DNA from 2 places in the Planomicrobium sp. MB-3u-38 genome. Region 1 is predicted to be linked to the other one. Evidence: riboswitches for the same ligand, from Rfam matches in the RefSeq annotation. Region 1 holds a riboswitch; the other holds the start of a gene.
What was found. Region 1 has a riboswitch for S-adenosylmethionine ahead of CXF70_RS07065 (O-acetylhomoserine aminocarboxypropyltransferase/cysteine synthase family protein). Riboswitches for the same ligand answer to the same signal wherever they lie in the genome.
Positions count from the first base shown of each region.

Region 1 (7,767 bases):
AATCATTGGTCCCGGCACTAAGTGCTTTGGACTAAAGATGTTTAATTATATGGTAAAATAGAATCATTGGACGAGAGGAGTTTTTATATGGATACACAAGCTTCCATCAATGTGGGGGGACTGAGTTTTGAATGGGATCTCGAAAAAGGCAAATTCTTATTCGAAGGTCAGGATTCTGTCCTTTTTTGGACTTCCACAGCGATGAAAATGTTTTTTGATACGATAGAAGAAATAGCGGGGGAAGATGCAGCGGAAGTCGTAATGGAAACGACCGGATATCGTCAGGGAATAGTAGTGGGCGATTATTTTTCCGAAATGCAGAATGTGGAAATCGCAGAAGCGGCAGCATTGATTACCAATACATATGCCTCAGCGGGTTGGGGAGTAGCGGAGACGCGAAAGCTGAAAATCGAACAGAAGACAGTGGAGGTCCACTTGAAAGACAGCTGGGAGCATGCCATTAATATCGCCCAGCATAAAAAGGTCGGCGGAAGATTCCTTCCAGCCCATTACGCCGGAATTTTCACCAAGCTTTTTGGTGAAAATATATGGTATGACGTAGAGCATTTTCAATTGGAAGGTTTCAATGAAACGGTCATCCGCTATTTTCCTTCCGATGAAACCATAGAAGAAAACATTCACAGATTGGCACGTTCTAAAGAAGCGAAGCAAATCCGGCATCTGCAAAATCTGGTGGATGAAAAGACAGCTGAATTGACCATGCTGGTCAAAGAATTATCTTCACCGATCATTCCGGTGCTGGATGGCATTGTAGTGGTGCCGCTGCTTGGAACATATGATGAGGAACGGGCAGAGGAGCTGTTGATCAAAACATTGCAGAACCTGCCGACGCATAAAGCGAAGTATCTGGTTCTTGATCTGACCGGCCTGAACAATAATTTTACGCAGCAAGCTGCCGCGCTGATCGAAAAGCTCGGAGCCACAGCCGGACTCATCGGAACAGAAACGATCCTGGTGGGGATTTCACCCAAAATGAGCATGGTGATTTCTGAAAGTGGAATTGAAATTTCTAAATTCGATTGCTTCCAGACCCTGCAGCACGGCATTCATTTCGCATTGGCACAGAACGGAAGAAGCATAATATAGGAAAAGCGGAAACGGCCGTTCAGCTCGGACAAGCGTAAGACGATCTGGCGAAGCGGCATGTTCACAGCCGCATAGCCAGAGTGGCTTACGACTCGAGGAGCTGGCCGTTGAAGTCTGGACAGAAATTAGCTCCTTTTGAAGCCTGCTCAGATATTGGAAGTATAATTTCTTAACCCATAAGAAAAGCGCCCTAAAGTTCAGGGCGCTTTTTCTTGTTTATTTTTGTGTTTTAATGATTTCAACGATTAATTTAGTGGCCTTTTCCATATTCTCAGCGGATATGAATTCGTATTTGCCATGATAATTTTCTCCGCCAGTAAAAATATTCGGCGTCGGCATTCCCATATAGGAAAGCTGGGAGCCATCAGTGCCGCCGCGGACAGGTACGATGTTTGGCTCAATACCAAGTGTTTTCATGGCATTTTCAGCAGCGTCTACAATATGCATGACCGGCTCGATTTTTTCTCTCATATTGTAATACTGGTCTTCCAATTCCAGTGTCAGTGCTTCTGCGCCATATTGTTCCTGCAATTTTTCGGCTGTCTGCTGCATGTGCGATTTTTTCGCTTCGAATTTTCCTTTATCGAAGTCTCGGATGATATAACTCAATACCGCTTGTTCCACGTCACCTTTAAAGCTGTTCAAATGAATGAATCCTTCGTAGCTTTCCGTCTTTTCAGGAACTTCATTTTCAGGCATGGCATTCTGGAATTGGATGGCGATGGTGGAAGCATTGACCATCTTGTCCTTTGCAGACCCTGGGTGGACACTTTTTCCTTGGACAGTCAGTTTTCCTGCTGCGGCATTAAAGCTTTCGTATTGAAGTTCACCCAGCGGACCGCCGTCCATCGTATAGGCGTATTTGGCGCCGAAGCGTTCAACATCAAACTTATGGGGGCCGCGTCCGATTTCCTCATCCGGTGTAAAAGCGACGCGGATTTTGCCGTGTTCGATTTCAGGATGCTGGACGAGATACTCCATCGCTGTCATTATTTCAGCGACACCGGCTTTATTGTCAGCGCCGAGAAGAGTCGTGCCGTCTGTCGTAATCAGTGTATGGCCGACATAATTCTGCAGATCCGGAAAATCTTTGACTGTCATCGCAACTGAATCACTGAGTGGAATATCTTTTCCATCATAATTATCGATGCGCTGCGGATTGACGTTTTTGCCTGTAAAGTCAGTAGCCGTATCGACGTGGGCAAGAAAGCCGATTACCGGAAGCTCTTTATCTGAAGTGGCTGGAAGCGTGCCGAAAAGATAGCCGTGATCGTCCATTGAGACTTCTTCCAGGCCGATTTCATTCATTTCCTTTTCCAATTCATGCAGCAGATCCCACTGCCCGGGAGTGGATGGTGTTTCATGGTTTTCAAAATTGGATTGCGTATCTATTTTTGCATAGCGGATCAATCGTTCGATCAAGGTTTCAATCATGTATAAAGACCTCCTGGAGTATGTACTGGCTCTATTTTACCACGAATGAAAAGAATAGAGGAAATCTGAAAAAGCTGCCGGCCCCAATTCGGGATCGGCAGCAATTTTCTTTTGTCCAATCTCCAGAGCTTAACGGGCGCTTGCGCTTTTCTTCCGCAATACAGCTGAGACCTTGTTTTCGGTGCCGTCTTTTATGCGGCGGATATTTTCGAGATGCTTCAAAAACGCCATCGCAATCAAGGCAAGTGCTATAACATATGGCCAAAAGCCGTCTGCCGGCCAGAAGGCGATCAGAAGAAAAACGGCATATAAAGCAAGTACGCCAATGACCAGGTAATTGGTCGCTAGGGCGATCACTATAAGCAGAGCGAGACCGAGCAGTCCAAGTTGCCAGTCGAGTGCGATCATGACCCCGATAACAGCGGCGGTGCCTTTGCCGCCATTGAACTTCATATAGAAGGGGAAGTTATGGCCAAGCACTACCCCGGCCGCGATAAAGAATAAAATCGCCCATACTGTCTCAGCAGGCAGACTGCTGTTTCCCAAAAACAACCGCATCGCGAGAACTGCCGCAAATCCTTTGAAAATATCAAGAAATGCGACCAGTGCCCCGTACTTCCAGCCAAGAACGATTGCCGCATTGGATGCGCCGGAGTTTTTGACGCCTGCTGACTTGATGTTGGTGCCGGATAATAATTGCGCGACAAGGGAGCCGTGAAGGCAACCGATCAAATAACCTGCTATAAGTGCGGAAAAAATCCAGAGAGTCATAATTTACCCCTGCCTTTCTTAAATAGTAAACGTATGAACGGAGATAAAGTTTCAAAATTATCCGACAAGCTCCTTGACAAAATATCGTATCATTATTTATACTTCTCAACAAGATGGAAAACTGAATCTGAATACTCTTATCAAGAGTGGCGGAGGGACTAGGCCCTGCGATGCCCGGCAACCACCAAGCAACCCAGCTTGGAAAGGTGCTAATTCCTACAGACTGGAACGACAGTCTGGCAGATGAGAGGAGGAAACTCCGTGTATAACGGCCCTCTTCTAATTAGAAGGGGGCCTTTTTCTATTCCCTCATCTACATTAAGATCCATCTACTAAAATTAATGGAGGAATGAAAAATGACAAAATTCAAAGCAGAAACAAACTTACTTCACGGAGGCCAGCAGCCGGATCCGGTGACAGGCTCAAGGGCGGTTCCCATCCATAAAACGACATCATATGTATTCCGTGACACTGAACATGCGCAGAATCTGTTCGGATTGAAAGAGGCAGGAAATATTTACTCACGCATCATGAATCCGACGGTGGATGTATTTGAACAGCGTGTTGCGCTTCTTGAAGGCGGGACAGCGGCAGTTGCCCTGTCTTCGGGAATGGCGGCTATCGCGTTTTCAATCCTGAATATCGCGGAAGCGGGGGATGAAGTTGTTGCCGACAGCAATCTTTATGGGGGCACGTATAACTTATTCGCCAACACGCTGCCGCGTTACGGCATCACTGTCAAATTCATCGACGGCGCTGACCCTGAAAATTTCCGTTCGGCTGTAACCGACCGGACGAAAGCTTTCTTCGGCGAAACAATCGGCAATCCGAGCCTGAATGTATTCGATGTGGAGAAGGTTGCAGCAATTGCGCATGAATTCAATATTCCTTTATTGATTGATAATACATTCGCGTCTCCATACGGCAGCAATCCGATCGCGTTTGGAGCGGATGTTGTCATCCATTCAGCAACCAAATGGATTGGCGGCCACGGCACAACGATCGGCGGTATCGCGGTGGATGGCGGCAAGTTCAATTGGAATCATGAAAGATTTCCGAATTACACAGAGCCTGACGACAGCTACCACGGCATCCGCTATGGAATAGACTCGGAAGGCGCGTCATTTGCAACCAAATTGCGCGTTCAATTATTGCGTGATTTTGGCCCATCGCTCAGCCCGGACAGTGCCCACGCATTTTTACAGGGGCTGGAAACATTGCATTTGCGTCTGCCGAAACACAGCAGCAACGCGGGAATCATCGCTGACTACCTTAAAAATCACCCGCAGGTCGAATGGGTGAATTATATCGGCTTCGAAGATCATCCGTCTCACGGCTTAGCGAAAAAATATTTGAAAGATACATTCGGTTCCATCGTGAACTTCGGCATCAAGGGCGGCAGGGAAGCAGGCCGGAAAGTGATCGATGGTGTCGGTTTATGGTCTCATGTGGCGAATGTCGGGGATGCCAAATCACTGATCATCCATCCAGCTTCCACAACGCATCAGCAATTAAGCGCGGAAGGATTGGAGCAGTCGGGCGTCACTGAGGAACTGATCCGCTTGTCGGTCGGCCTGGAAAATCCTGAAGATTTGATTGCTGATCTGGAACAGGCTATTAAAGCGGCGGCAGTCCAGGAAGTATAGGAGGAGAAACAATGGGGAAAGTATCCATCGGAAGCTTGGTTTTGGAATCCGGTCAAGTGCTGGAAAGAGTTGAATTGGCATATGAGCGATGCGGAAATCCTTCCGGCCCGGTCATCCTGGTTTGCCATGCATTGACCGGAGACCAGCATGCGGTCGGCAGTGAAGAAAATCCCGGGTGGTGGAGTGGCTTGGCCGGTCCTGGCAAAGCTTTGGATAGCGCCGAATTCCAGATAATCACTTTCAATGTGCTGGGTGGCTGCAATGGATCCACAGGTCCACTCTCCTTGAATCCGGTTACCGGCAAAACGTATCGATCAGATTTCCCGTTGCTGACCATAAAGGATATGGTGCATGCCGAATATCTGGCATTAAAAAAATTGGGCATCGCCAAACTGAAAGCTGTAATCGGTGGTTCGCTCGGCGGCATGAAAGCACTCCAATGGGGTGCGCTTTATCCGTACTTCACGGAATCCATCATTCCGCTCGCTGTGACCCCGTCTTTCAGCGGGTATGCATTAGCGTTCAACCACTTGGCAATCCAGGCTATCGAGAATGACCCCGTATTCCGAAACGGCTATTACGAAGGTTCCTCTGATTTTAAAGGATTTCATTTGGCAAGAACTGTCGGCATGATCAGTTACAGGAGCGGGAAACTGTTCAATGACCGTTTCGGACGCTCCGCAAATGAAAAAAAATTTGAAGTCGAAGCTTATTTGGATTATCAGGGACAGAAGCTGGCGCGGCGGTTCGACGCCAATAGCTACCTGATTTTGCTGAAAGCCATGAATAGCCATGATGTGGAGCAACAAAGAATAAGCGTACCGATATTTTCTGTTTCGTATACTAATGATTTGCTTTATCCCGCAGATCTTATGATTCCTTGGCTGGAAGAGCAGGAAGAGGCCAAGTGGAAAATTGTTGATACTGATTTCGGGCATGATGGATTTTTAACGGAGTTCGGGAAGTGGAGCGGAGCTGTACGGGAATTTTTACACGAAGATCAGCGGGTAAGAGCCGCACGATAATAAATGGAACAAGAAAAGCATCCCGTTTTTGGGATGCTTTTCTTCAGGCTGTCAAGAAACATCATCTGCTTCAATTATTTTGTTGCATATCTTTTAATATCTCGAAGCTAGTGCAGGAGCACCTCTTTGCCGTTCGCTGCTTGCTGCTGCATATTATATTTGTAAAAGCATGTGAATATTTTTTCTGGAAAACCAAACTGATAAGATTACTCTTTGTAGAAAGCTCCTCTGAGATATGGAGCAAAACAGCGAGACTCCCAAGGGAAAAGAAACGGAGTTGGTTTCCAACTCCGTTTCGAGCGAAGTGCTGAGATCCACTCGGGCGAAGGGGACCGAGACCGAGTTAGCTCAGCGCAAGCCCCTAGGAAAGCGAAGCTGTTTTGAGCAATATCGGTTACTTATCTTTATCTTGTCTGCTCAATCTTCATCCTTAATATCCACATCATCCGGAATTGGTGTCGCTTTCCATTCCTCAAGCTGCTGCTTGGCGAGTTCCAGCTGTTGAAAATGTGTTTCGAACTGAGAGGTGTTGACCATGTATTGTTCTCCATCGTGCACTGCTTTGATACGTCCTTCGAGTATATAGCGGTTAATTTGCTCTTGCGGCATGGACAAATAAGCAGCAGTTTCCGGGACTGTCATATACATTCGATCGCCTCCTCTTTTTCTTTTATTATAATCCCTGAAGAGCAGTATCTCAAACGATTGAAATAATGGTATGGTATTTGATATAACTGGGAATTCGAGGTGCAAAACATGAATGCAACACCATACATAATGGTGCTGCTTGCTGCGATGCTCTGGGGCACGACCGGCACAGCACAAAATTTTATAGCAGGGGAAGCGCATCCGCTGACAATCGGTGCATTCCGGTTGATGATTGGCGGTTTTTCACTGCTTCTTTTTACATTAATAACGAAAAGTTTCATTGTTCGCAACGTTTCATGGCCGGCTGTCCTTGTTTCAGCAGCCAGTATGGCTTTATTTCAACCGTTATTCTTTTCGTCTGTTCAATTGACCGGCATCGCAATCGGTACTGTCGTGGCAATCGGAAGTGCGCCGGTGCTGGCAGGATTGATTGAATGGCTTTTTTTGAAAAGGCGTCCTGATCGCGTTTGGACTACGGCGACGATGCTGTCGATCATCGGCTGTATTTTGCTGTTCGCCAATAAAGGCGCTGCGGAAGTTGATGCGCTGGGTGTAGCAATGGCTCTTGGTGCTGGACTTGCGTTTGCGTTGTATGCCATTGCCAGCAAGAACGTCCTGGAATCGATGGAGGCGGTGCCGGCAGTGGCGCTCATTTTTTCAGTTGCCGCTGTATTCCTGATTCCTTCATTATTCTTTTTTGACATTTCCTATATATTGATTCCAGGAGATGCTGGAATCATCTGTTATCTTGGTTTTGCCACTACAAGTCTTGCCTATATATTATTTTCAAAAGGATTGAAGAAAATACCATCATCATCAGCCGTCACCCTATCTTTGGCAGAACCGCTTACTGCTTCGATACTCGGTGTGCTGGTGGTGGGTGAAGTCCTGAGCTGGCTTTCGTGGACAGGTGTTGTTCTGCTGCTTGGAGGTATTTTGGTTCTGACGATGGGAAAGAAAAGAAAAGCTGAAGACAATTATGAGTTTTCTTAATGAATGACAAATTATCACTGATTAGTTTTAAGGGGCTTAAAAGGAGTTTTTCTGTGTCTAGACTCCAACTGCCCAGCTCTTCGGGTCATAAGCCAGCCCAGCTGCCGTGGCAAGGAACGCCACTCTGCTGTTCTGTCTTATGC
Region 1 covers NZ_PJBO01000023.1:63,082-70,848, forward strand. Annotated here, with positions in the region: gene CXF70_RS07050 (STAS domain-containing protein) at 88-1,107, shown strand; gene pepT (peptidase T) at 1,324-2,541, opposite strand; gene CXF70_RS07060 (glycerol-3-phosphate acyltransferase) at 2,671-3,312, opposite strand; SAM riboswitch class I at 3,447-3,562, shown strand; gene CXF70_RS07065 (O-acetylhomoserine aminocarboxypropyltransferase/cysteine synthase family protein) at 3,669-4,958, shown strand; gene metX (homoserine O-acetyltransferase MetX) at 4,970-5,983, shown strand; gene CXF70_RS07075 (helix-turn-helix domain-containing protein) at 6,401-6,631, opposite strand; gene CXF70_RS07080 (EamA family transporter) at 6,740-7,624, shown strand.

Region 2 (7,767 bases), on a different contig from region 1:
GCAGAACGCATCATGGTTGGACACGCTGAAGCGATCATCGCCGGCGGTGTTGAATCGATGAGTATGGTGCCGATGATGGGGAATGTCATCCGTCCAAACGCGAAATTAGCTGAAACAGCTCCTCAGTATTACATGAGCATGGGCCACACAGCTGAGCAAGTAGCTACTCAATACGGCGTCAGCCGTGAAGATCAGGACGCTTTCTCGGTGCGCTCCCATGAAAAAGCGGCAGCTGCCATTGAGAAAGGGCATTTCGATGAAGAAATCGTGCCTGTTGAAGTTACGAAAAGATATGTAGATGAAAACAATAAATACCAGGAAAAATCTTTCATGTTTGAAATGGATGAAGGCGTCCGCCACGGTACAACTGTTCAGACACTGAACAAATTGCGCGCAGCATTTTCTGCACGCGGTTCCGTCACAGCAGGGAACTCTTCACAGACATCCGACGGCGCAGGAGCATTGCTTGTCATGGAACGTGAAAAAGCGGAAGCGCTCGGCCTCAAACCGATTGCGAAATTCCGTTCTTTCGCTACAGGCGGCGTGCCGCCGGAAGTAATGGGAATCGGTCCGATTGAAGCGATTCCGAAAGCTTTGAAACTAGCTGGCTTATCGATCAATGATATTGATGTCTGGGAATTGAACGAAGCTTTCGCTTCACAATCACTTGCAGTCATCAGAAAACTGAACATCGACATCGATAAAGTCAACTTGAACGGCGGAGCAATTGCACTTGGACACCCACTGGGTGCAACCGGTTCCATCCTGACAATCCGTATGCTGAGTGAACTGAAACGCCAAGGCAAACAATTCGGCGTAGTTACAATGTGTATCGGCGGAGGAATGGGCGCAGCAGGCGTCTTTGAAATGCTGTAGTCTTTCTTATTCGTGGAACTAATGAAATGACTTATATACCGCTTTGGCGCTATGGACATGGCAAAGATTATGCTCCTGCGCACTGCTCGTCGCAAAGGATGCGCCATCTTCGTATGGCGAACCTCGCCTCCCGCAATAAGCCGAGAAGACCACTCGTCTTACTGCTCCGGTCGGCATTCGCCTGTTCCTGAACCGCGCCTTTGCTGAGAGAAATCTCTTGAGATATGAAGCAAAACAGCGCAGACGCCCAAGGGAATAGAAACACAGTTGGCTTGCCAACTGTGTTTCGAGCGAAGTGCTGAGATCCACTCGGGCGAAGTGCAACGAGTCCGAGTTAGCTCAGCGCAAGCCCCCAGGCAAGCGAAGCTGTTTTGCGGAATATCGGTTACTAGTATTATTCGTCTAAATGAAAAGCTTTATAAAATAGGAGGAATATAAAATGTCAGAATCAAAAACATTGATCAAAGGCGGAAGTTTCCTAATTGAAGACGCGGATCTTTCACGCGTATTTACACCGGAGGATTTCACAGAAGAACATAAGATGATCGCCAAGTCCACGGAAGATTACGTAAACACTGATGTAATGCCTGTGGTTGAAAATCTTGAGAACCACGAATTCGAACATTCTGTACGCCTTTTGAAAAAAGCAGGCGACCTTGGCCTATTGGGTGCAGACGTTCCTGAACAATACGGCGGTTTGGGTCTCGATAAAATAGCTTCAGCTTTGATTGCTGAAAAAATGTCCAAAGCAGGCGGTTTCTCGATTACTCACGGTGCCCACGTCGGCATCGGTTCATTGCCGATCGTTCTTTTCGGTAATGAAGAACAAAAACAAAGCTATCTTCCACGCCTTGCAACTGGTGAAATGATTGCTGCCTACGCATTGACTGAGCCAAGCTCCGGATCGGATGCACTTGGCGCTAAAACGACTGCCAAGTTGAACGAAGCAGGCACACACTACGTATTGAACGGTGAAAAACAATGGATCACAAACGCTGGATTTGCGGATGTATTCGTAGTTTACGCTAAAATCGACGGGGAGCAGTTCTCTGCATTCATCGTTGAGCGCGAATTCCCAGGCGTTTCTGTAGGACCGGAAGAGAAGAAGATGGGGATTAAATCATCTTCAACTCGTACATTGATCCTTGAAGATGCAGAAGTACCGGTTGAAAATCTGTTGGGAGAAGCTGGCCGTGGACACATCATTGCCTTCAATATCCTGAACATCGGACGTTACAAATTGGGAGTAGGTACAATCGGAGCTTCCAAACGCGCAATGGAAATCACGATTCCATACACGAACCAGCGCCAGCAATTTAAAACACCTATTTCATCATTCAACCTGACTCGTGAAAAACTTGCGACGATGGCTTCACAATTATACGCACTTGAAAGCTCGGTTTACCGCACTGTCGGTTTGTTCGAGGACCGCATGAGCGGCTTTACGGATGAAGAACATGCTAACGGTAAACTGGTTGCGGATTCTATCGCAGAATTTGCGGTTGAATGTTCAATGAATAAATTCTTCGGTACGGAAACGCTGGACTTTATCGTTGATGAAGGCGTTCAATTGCACGGTGGATATGGCTTCATGCAAGAATATGAAATCGAGCGCATCTACCGTGACTCACGCATCAACCGTATTTTCGAAGGCACGAACGAAATCAACCGTTTGCTGGTTCCGGGTACATTGCTGCGTAAAGCAATGAAAGGCGAATTGCCATTATTGCAGCACGCTCAAAAACTTCAGGAAGAGTTGTTGATGATGATGCCGGAAGAAGTCGGCACTGAAGCTTTGGCTCAGGAAAAATACCTGGTAGGCAACGCGAAGAAAATCGCGATCCTTGCAGCTGGACTTGCTGCTCAAACTTACGGTACGAAATTGGAACAGGAGCAGGAAGTTCTTGTGAACATCGCTGATATCGTCAGCAATGTATTCGCGATGGAATCTGCAGTTCTGCGTACTGAAAAAGCGATCGCTGCTTCAGGTGAAGAAAAAGCGAAGCAAAAACTTCTTTATACGCAAATCTATTGCCAGGAAGCATTCGATAAGATCGAAAAGGATGCGAAGGAAACTTTGATCGCTGCAATTGAAGGCGACAACCAGCGCATGATGCTTTCAGCGTTACGCAAATTGACTCGTTCAACTCCATACAATGTCATCGCTAAAAAACGCGAAGCTGCTGTTAAGTTGATCGATGTTGAAAAATACGTAGTTTAAAAGATCTTATGAAGGGCCGCCAACTTTTGGCGGCTCTTTTTTATTCGCCGGTATAGCAGAGCTTTGCTAGAATGGTCATAAGAAGGAGGTTTTAAATATGGTGGATTTTTATTGGTACCCGAAATGCAGCACTTGCCAGAAAGCGAAAAAGTGGTTGACCGCGAACGGGGTGGACTTCAAGGAAATACATATTGTTGATAACCCGCCTACAAAGGATGAGTTGAAAAAGATGGTGGATGCCAGCGGAATCGATTTGAAGAAGTTTTTCAATACGAGCGGCCAGCAGTACCGTGAACTTCAATTGAAGGATAGGCTCCCTGAAATGTCCGAAGATGAAAAGCTGACGCTGCTTGCTTCAAACGGCATGCTGGTCAAGCGCCCGATTGCATGGGACGGTCAAATGGCGACGCTTGGGTTCAAGGAAGAGACTTATAAAAATACCTGGTCTTAAGCAATGTGCAATCTTGTAATTGGTCAGGTAATATGTCAAACTGAAATTGAAGCTACTACATATTTTGGAGGCGTTTGGATGAGCACACCACAAGAACTTCGTTATTCAAAAGAACATGAATGGGTAAAACTTGAAGATGGTAAAGCACGCATTGGCATCACTCATTTCGCACAGGCTGAACTTGGTGACATCGTATTCGTCGAATTGCCGCAAGTCGGCGACGAACTGAAGAAAAACGAACCATTCGGCAGCGTTGAGTCTGTTAAAACGGTATCGGAACTTTACGCTCCAGTCAGCGGTAAAGTGGTTGAAGTCAACTCTGAACTTGAAGACAGCCCGGAATTCGTTAACGAATCTCCATACGAGCAAGCATGGATGGTAGTCATCGAAGCTCCTTCTGAAGATGAAGTGAACGAATTGATGGATGCTGACCAATACAAAGAAATGACAAACGAGTAAGTTCCAGTAAGCGCCTGTTTTTCGGCGCTTTTTTTTATAAGTTTTTATTATTCATCAATCCTTCTCCGTCTCTGTAATAGCAACGCCAGGCAAATCAATTGATTCGCGTGAAACGGGTATATAATATAAATAGATATCAACATGCTCTCTATTCCAATTAATCAGCGGGGTGTTGGATAATGGACAAAGTGATCGTAGTTGAAGGGATATCGGATAAGAACAGGATTGCGCCGCTCATTGCGGAGAACGTGACCATTCTTTGCACAAATGGCACAGTAAGTGCTACAAGGCTTGAAGAACTGTTGCTGCCTTTTGAAGGACAGGATATCATCGTATTGGTCGATGCAGATAAATCAGGTGAAAAGCTGAGGAAATTGGTGAAACGTGAGTTTCCGGAAGCCCGGCATTTTTATATCGACCGGAGCTATAAGGAAGTGGCCACCACGCCTCTCCGTATACTGACGGATGTTCTGATTGCAGCAAATATCCGGGTCAATAACCTATTAGCCGAAGGATGAAGATATATGAAAGAATGGAACCATAAAGAATGGAGCAAAGCCAAAAACACCAATAAGCTGGCGGCTTATTACCTTTATACGCCTATGTGCGGGACTTGCCAGCTGGCTTCGAAAATGCTCGAAGTAGTTGTCGCTGCGATGCCGGATTTGTCTATCGGCAAGGCTAACTTGAATTATGTGCAGGAAATTGCTTCTTTATATGAAGTCGAAAGCGTGCCATGCCTGTTGATCACAGAAAACGGCAAGCTGAAAGAAAAGGTGTATGCCTTCCATTCCGTACCTTATATTTATGAAAAGTTAAAAATTGTTGACGTATAAAACAAGCCGTGATAAATTAATATCCTGAACAACAAACTTAATAACGTAACTCTTATAAAGAGTGGTGGAGGGAAGTGCCCTGTGAAGCCCGGCAACCGTCATGAAAATGAAATGGTGCCAAGTCACACAAAGCGAAAGCTTTGGAAGATGAGAGAACGGTTGACGTATATATTTTTGCGTGTGCCCTTCTGCTCATTTCTGAGCGGAAGGGTTTTTTATTTTGAAGTGGGAGAGTGTAGCAATGATTGAGTTAAAGCAATTGACGAAGACATTTGATGTCGGCAAGACTGCATTGACAGCTGTAGATGACGTTAATCTGACCATTGCCGATGGGGAAATTTTCGGGATCATCGGCTACAGCGGTGCAGGCAAGAGTACGTTGATCCGCATACTGAACGGTCTGGAAAAACCGACTTCAGGTACTGTCGACATCAACGGTCAGAAAATAACCGATATTAAAGGCGCCGAATTGCGTAAGGCACGCCAAAAAGTTAGTATGATATTTCAGCATTTCAATCTACTATGGTCCCGTACAGTGCAGGAAAATATTGAATTTCCGCTGGAGATCGCCGGGGTTCCAAAAGCTAAGAGAGTGGAAAAGGTAAAGGAACTCGTTGAATTGGTAGGCTTGGCAGGCCGTGAAAATGCTTATCCTTCACAATTGTCCGGTGGACAGAAGCAGCGCGTCGGTATTGCCCGCGCATTGGCAAACGATCCTGAAGTGCTGCTGTGCGATGAAGCCACTTCAGCTCTGGATCCGGAAACAACCGACGCTATTTTGGACTTATTGGTTGATATCAATAAACGGCTCGGCTTAACTATTGTGCTGATTACTCACGAAATGCATGTAATCCGGAAAATCTGCCATCGTGTGGCAGTGATGGAAGGCGGCAAAGTAGTGGAACTCGGTGACGTACTTGAGATTTTCCAGACGCCGAAGCAGGAAATCACCAAACGCTTCGTGGCTCAAGTCACAGAGTCGGAGGATTCGAGCGAAACCATCAAGCATTTGCGTGAATTGTATCCGACAGGCGAATTGGTGAAGTTGGTGTTTGTTGGCGAACAGGCAGAGCAGCCGATCTTGACACAGCTGATCCGGAAGTTCCCTGTGGAAGTCAATATTGTCCAAGGGAAAGTATCACATACACAGCGGGGAGCATATGGAACATTGATTTTACAGTTTAAAGGCACGGACGCTGATATCCGTCAGGCCCTCGACTTTCTCAATCAGGAAAATGTACAGGCGGAGGTGATGGCAAATGATTGAGTCATTATTTCCGAATGTCGACTGGGACAAGATGTGGGAAGCGACACTTGAAACAATCTATATGACAGCAATGTCGACATTATTTACGTTCATCATCGGACTTGTACTTGGCATCATTTTATTTCTGACAGCGCCAAAGCAATTATGGGCGAATAAAATCGTTAACTGGCTCACTGGGGTATTCGTGAACGTTTTCCGCTCCATACCATTCATCATCCTGATCATTTTGCTGATTCCTTTTACAAGCTTCCTGATCGGCACGATTCGTGGACCGAACGCTGCACTTCCGGCACTGATTATAGGTGCGGCGCCGTTTTATGCGCGTCTGGTACTCATCGCTTTCCAGGAAATCGATAAAGGCGTCATTGAAGCAGCTCGTTCAATGGGAGCAACAACAGGCACCATTATCCGTAAAGTCCTGTTGCCGGAATCAAAACCTGCTTTGATCTCAGGGATTACAGTCACTTCGATTGCTTTGGTCGGTTATACAGCTATGGCTGGCGTCATCGGTGCCGGCGGACTCGGAACGCTTGCATTCCTGGATGGTTTTCAGCGCAGCCGTCCTGATGTCGTATTGATGGCAACCATTCTAATTCTGATCATCGTATTTATCATCCAGTTTATAGGTGACGCATTAACCAAAAAAGCAGACAAACGTTGATAACGGAAATTTCGTTGACATAAGAAATACAACTACAGAGAAAAGGGAGACTACACACTATGAAAAAACTACTTACAGGAACTTTATTGGCAACATTAGCTTTAGCAGGATGCGGCAGCGACAGCAATGAAGCTGGCACTGACTCAAGCAACGGCGGATCTGGAGAAGGCGAAACAAGCACGATCAAAGTGGGTGCATCAAATGTGCCGCACGCGGAAATTTTGGAACAGGTCCAGCCGATTCTTGAAGAACAGGGAATCGAATTGGAGATCGAAACGTACCAGGATTATATCTTCCCGAATGAAGATCTGGATTCAGGCGAAATCGATGCAAACTATTTCCAGCATATCCCTTACTTTGAATCTCAAATGGAAGAGCACGGCTATGATTTTGCAAATGCCGGCGGTATCCATATTGAACCAATCGGCGTCTACTCCCAGGAATATGATTCACTTGAAGAGCTTCCGGAAGGCGCGACAATTTTAATGAGCAGTTCAGTGGCTGACCACGGGCGTATCCTTTCCATGTTGGAAGCACAAGGCTTGATCACGTTGGCTGATGACATCGATAAAACAAAAGCTGAAGTAAGCGATATTGTTGAAAACCCTAAAGATCTGCAATTTGAAACAGATTACGAAGCAGCATTATTGGTGCAAATGTATGAACAGGGCGAAGGTGATGCAGTGTTGATCAACTCCAACTATGCGATCGACGCAGGCATCAACCCGCAGGAAGATTCTATTGCACTTGAAGATTCAGATTCACCGTACGTAAATATCATTGCGGTCCGTTCAGGTGATGAAGACAATGAAGCAGTACAAGCATTGGTAGAGGCACTTAAATCAGAAGAAATCCAGGATTTCATTCTAGAAGAGTGGGGCGGATCTGTAGTCCCGGTTGATTAAGAGAAACGACAGTAAATTACATGCTCCATATCCAAACAGGTTAAAAGCATCCTCCGGGATGCTTTTTCTTGTTAATGTAGGATTTGGTAAA
Region 2 covers NZ_PJBO01000071.1:121,300-129,066, forward strand. Annotated here, with positions in the region: gene CXF70_RS14835 (acetyl-CoA C-acetyltransferase) at 1-876, shown strand, start outside; gene CXF70_RS14840 (acyl-CoA dehydrogenase family protein) at 1,316-3,097, shown strand; gene CXF70_RS14845 (arsenate reductase family protein) at 3,195-3,548, shown strand; gene gcvH (glycine cleavage system protein GcvH) at 3,627-4,007, shown strand; gene CXF70_RS14855 (toprim domain-containing protein) at 4,187-4,525, shown strand; gene CXF70_RS14860 (thioredoxin family protein) at 4,532-4,843, shown strand; SAM riboswitch class I at 4,893-4,997, shown strand; gene CXF70_RS14865 (methionine ABC transporter ATP-binding protein) at 5,085-6,110, shown strand; gene CXF70_RS14870 (methionine ABC transporter permease) at 6,103-6,771, shown strand; gene CXF70_RS14875 (MetQ/NlpA family ABC transporter substrate-binding protein) at 6,831-7,676, shown strand.
Region 2: it holds a riboswitch for S-adenosylmethionine, as region 1 does, so the genes downstream of both, CXF70_RS14865 (methionine ABC transporter ATP-binding protein) here and CXF70_RS07065 (O-acetylhomoserine aminocarboxypropyltransferase/cysteine synthase family protein) in region 1, are expected to answer to the same signal.